DNA from 2 places in the Holdemanella sp. DFI.5.55 genome. Region 2 is predicted to be linked to the other one. Evidence: a T-box and tRNA genes for the amino acid it is inferred to sense, from the RefSeq annotation. Region 2 holds a T-box; the other holds one or more tRNA genes.
What was found. The T-box of region 2 lies ahead of leuS (leucine--tRNA ligase). A T-box ahead of a tRNA ligase gene usually reads a tRNA of that ligase, here a tRNA-Leu.

Region 1: it has a tRNA-Leu gene. The T-box ahead of leuS (leucine--tRNA ligase) is inferred to sense a tRNA for this amino acid. The anticodon was not compared.

Annotation. Positions count from the first base shown of each region.
Region 1 covers NZ_JAJDMK010000020.1:16,877-19,147, reverse strand. Annotated here, with positions in the region: gene LJE08_RS06025 (sugar isomerase domain-containing protein) at 4-723, opposite strand; tRNA gene LJE08_RS06020 (tRNA-Thr) at 816-891, opposite strand; tRNA gene LJE08_RS06015 (tRNA-Leu) at 902-987, opposite strand; gene pepT (peptidase T) at 1,045-2,271, opposite strand, start outside.
Region 2 covers NZ_JAJDMK010000013.1:17,581-19,851, reverse strand. Annotated here, with positions in the region: gene comGC (competence type IV pilus major pilin ComGC) at 1-27, shown strand, start outside; gene LJE08_RS04630 (prepilin-type N-terminal cleavage/methylation domain-containing protein) at 5-397, shown strand; gene LJE08_RS04625 (hypothetical protein) at 384-545, shown strand; gene LJE08_RS04620 (competence type IV pilus minor pilin ComGF) at 508-900, shown strand; gene LJE08_RS04615 (hypothetical protein) at 881-1,249, shown strand; T-box leader at 1,268-1,464, shown strand; gene leuS (leucine--tRNA ligase) at 1,502-2,271, shown strand, end outside.

The DNA.
Region 1 (2,271 bases), on a different contig from region 2:
ATTCTAATACATACGTGTATACTTTTTAAATAATTTGTTATTTCTTTCTTCCGTACCATCACAGTTTAAAGAAGAAAAAACAGGTACTTCTACGTTGCGTTCGATCAAATATTCGGCACATGCCACATTGATACATTGTGCAATGAAAGAATTGGCCATACTTGATGTTGGACAAAGCTTGGCATCCAAACCATCAATAGATAAAGCGCAATCTCCAATTTCTCCACAATTATCAATGACAATATCTGCAATTTGGTACAAATTCTTTCCACAAGAATGACGAGAAGATTGAGCAGTTGTATGTTTCATACTTGTGATGGCAACTACATGTGCACAACGACTTTTAGCTTCAAGTGCAAGTTCGATTGGATAGGCATTACGCCCAGAATTGGATGCAATCAAAACGACATCACCACAAGATATACCATATAACTCTGCTAAGATTTTGGCATAACCACTAAGTCTTTCAATATGTGAACTCTTTGTCGGATGCTCCGTCATCGTAAGTTCACTTGTCAAAATGGGAACCACAAAAGCTAAACCACCTGCACGAGCATACATCTCTTCTGCCATTGTATGAGAGTGGCCACTTCCACTTACGAAAAACTTATGACCTTCCATAAAAGCTTGAGCCATTAAATGACCAGTTTGTTCTAATTTTTCAAATTGTGTTTCTTGAATCTTTTTAATGATATCAAGACCCACTTCAAATACTTCTTTCATATTATTTCTCCTTGATATGCATATTTCTTTATATTCATTATACAACAAGAAGAAAAATAAAAAACAGCCATCAAGGCTGTATATTGTTTAAGTGGTGCCGACTATAGGAATTGAACCCACAACCTACTGATTACAAGTCAGTTGCTCTACCAATTGAGCTAAGTCGGCATGATTTATGTGGTGCAGAGAAAGGGATTTGAACCCTCACGCGATCTCTCGCACTGCCGCCTGAAGACAGCGTGTCTGCCATTTCACCATCTCTGCGACTGAGTGTATTATACTAAAAATTCAAACAGTACGCAACAAAAAAATGTGACCTTTTTAACAGTCACATTTCGCATATATATCAATTAGATTCAATAAGATTTCCACATTCTTTTCCATTGACTGAATGGGAACATATTCAAAACGTCCATGCGCATTCTCATATCCCGCTGATAAGTTAGGACAAGGAAGTCCTCTATGAGATAAGGCTGAGCCATCGGTTCCTCCTCTAAATGGTTCTGTTTGAGGTGTTAATCCTACACTTTCAATGGCTTGTTTCAAATATGGAATCATAAATGGTACTTGATCAATCGCTTCTTTTAAATTACGATATTGAATTCTTTGTGTAATATTTACGGTACCTTGTCCATACTCTTTATTTAACATATCCACAATCATTTTTAATGTGTTATTACGTATATCAAACTGCAAGCTATCATGATCACGAACGTTGATTTCAATCTTGGCATATTCACAATCCCCATTAAAACTCACCACATGATAAAAGCCTTCTCTTCCTTGGGTATATTGTGGTTTTTCTAATGCCGGTAATTTATTTAAGAATGCATTTCCAATATCCACCGCATTTTTCATAATACCCTTTGCGGTAGCTGTATGTACTGAAATACCATGAATCTCAATCGTTGAAAGACTCGCATTAAATGTTTCATCCATATAATAACCCAAATGATCTCCATCTAGTGTATATGCGATTGGTGATTTAAAGCGTTCTAAATCTAAATCTTTAGCAAGTCCACTCACTTCTTCATCTGGCGTAAATGCGACAGAAATAAAATTATGTTTGATTTCTGGATGTTTCACTAAATACTCCAACAACGTCATGACAGCTGCAATACTTGCCTTGTCATCCCCTCCAAGTAGTGTTGTACCATCCGTTAAAATCAAATCCTGCCCAATATATTGTTTCAGATTTGGAAATACAGATGGTGACATAATAATGTTTTTTTCTTTATTTAAAACAATATCATTCCCATCATAATTTTCTAGTACCCAAGGCTTCACATCTTTACCACTCGCATCCGGAGCTGTATCCATATGTGTCACAAAACCAATAGCTCTTCCCGATTTCACATTGGCCTCAAGAGATTCATATACTACACATGTATCTTTATCATAATATACATTAGTAGCCCCAATTTTTTGAAGCTCTTCATAGATAACACTAGCTAAATCATGCTGACAAGATGTAGTAGGAACACTTGTACTATGTGGATTGGATTCTGTATTGATTCTTACGTAGCGCATCAATCTCTCTTTTACTTG
Region 2 (2,271 bases):
GTAGATGGGCAAGCCGTATCCCAATAAGAATGGATTTACCCTTGTTGAAATGTTAGTGGTGCTGCTTATTGTTTCTATGCTTGGATTTGGACTTTCTACAAAGATGCACTCTTCTTTATATGTGTTTATGAAAAATCTGCAGACTCTATGTGTTACGGCTCAGGAAAAAGCGTATGTAAAACATCGAAAAGTATATGTTGAAATTGGTGATTCGATCTATATGGATGATGTCGAATATAAGATACCACATGGTATTGCGTGTGATCATGTATCTTTTTACTACAATTCCAAGGGCAACATGTCTAAGGCTATGTCACTCCATTGTCAAAATGCATCGAGTCAAATGAAACTTGTTTTCCAGGTTGGAGCTGGGAGGGTTCGTCTTGAAAAAGAATAATGGCTTTTTACTCGAAGATGCCTTGTTTGCGTTCTTTGTGATTTTGGTTTGTGCAAGTCTTATATTGAATGGCATTTATACTTTATATTTCCAAAGGAATCTTAAGATTGATGAAAAAATTGAAAAGAAATGGTTTTACTCTGATTGAAGCTTTGTTGGCGTTGTTTATCACAAGTTTAGTCAGCTTATTAGGCTGTATGCTTATGCGTTGTGCTTTACAATTTGCCCATATGGATGTGGATACACAGAATCAATTTGCGGTTTTACAATTAAGAAGAGAACTTGCACAATCAAATGATTTGAAAATAGAATCGGATTGTCTAAGTTATATTCTAAATCATGAAAAGAAAGTCTTGTATTTTGATAAGCATCGCATTGTGAAGAGTCCTGGCTATGAAATCTATATGGAACAAATTGATGAGGCTATATTTTATAAGAAAGAAGATGGATATTATGTTTGGTTCAAAAAGAAGAATAAAACCTATGACTTTGAACTCTATTAATGGGTATGCGAGTGAAGTAAGTTTAGTGTGTTTATTTCTTGTGCTTCAGATTGTATCCTTTTTATCGTTGAGTACCCTTCAAAATGTGTATTTATTAAAAGCGAATCAACAAAATATTCTTGAACTATCCATTGTAGATCATGCCAAGCATATGATCCATCATAATAATCGCATTAAGTTGTGTCATACGAGTGAAAAAATAATAAAGGACAAAGATGAAAGGATACAGAATATAGATGTGCATTTTGAAGATCATGAGACTTTTATTGAATGTACATATTTAGATGTTTCAATGAAAATCTATTATGATGATAAGGTAATCGTTTCGGTTGATATTGACGAACAATGAAAAAAACGATAAAATTGATGCATAGCGATGAATTAGAGTAGTAGAAGGAAATGACAATTTTTAGAGAGCTAAAGTTGGTGAAATTTAGCATTGTACAGCCTTTGAACTTGCTAAGGAGCTGATGAGTAATGTTATCCGTATACTCTGCGATAAAGAGTTTGAGGGCACAATGAGAATTGTGAACTAAGGTGGTACCGCGTACAAACGTCCTTAGATTTCAAGGACGTTTTTTATTTTTAATAGGAGGCTAATATGTACGATCATTTAGAAGTAGAAAAAAAATGGCAGAAATATTGGGCAGATCATGAAACATTCAAAACGGATGTTTGGGATTTTTCAAAACCTAAATTTTATGCACTAGACATGTTCCCATACCCAAGTGGTGTCGGATTGCATGCTGGACACCCAGAAGGATATACAGCTACAGATATTGTTTCGCGTATGAAACGTATGCAGGGATATAATGTGCTTCACCCAATGGGATATGATTCATTTGGACTTCCAGCTGAACAATATGCTGTTCAAACAGGAAATAACCCAAATGGCTTCACACAAACAAATATCAAGACTTTCACAAAACAGTTGCAGGAATTAGGATTTGACTATGACTGGTCAAAAATGATCGCAACATCTGATCCAGATTTCTATCATTGGACACAATGGATCTTTAAACAATTGTACAAAGATGGCTATGCCAAATATGTAGACATGCCAGTAAACTGGTGTGAAGAATTGGGTACAGTATTATCGAATGATGAAGTTATCGATGGTAAGAGTGAACGTGGTGGATATCCAGTTATTCGTAAAAATATGAAACAACTATGTATCGACCAGGCTGCTTTTGCGGAACGATTACTAGAAGGTTTAAATGAAATTGATTGGCCAGAATCGACAAAGGAAATGCAAAGAAACTGGATTGGTCGTTCAACAGGTGTTGAAGTTCAATTTGATATTGTTGGTGGTGGAAAATTCTCTATCTTTACAACATGTATTGAAACAATTTATGGTATTACATTCATGGT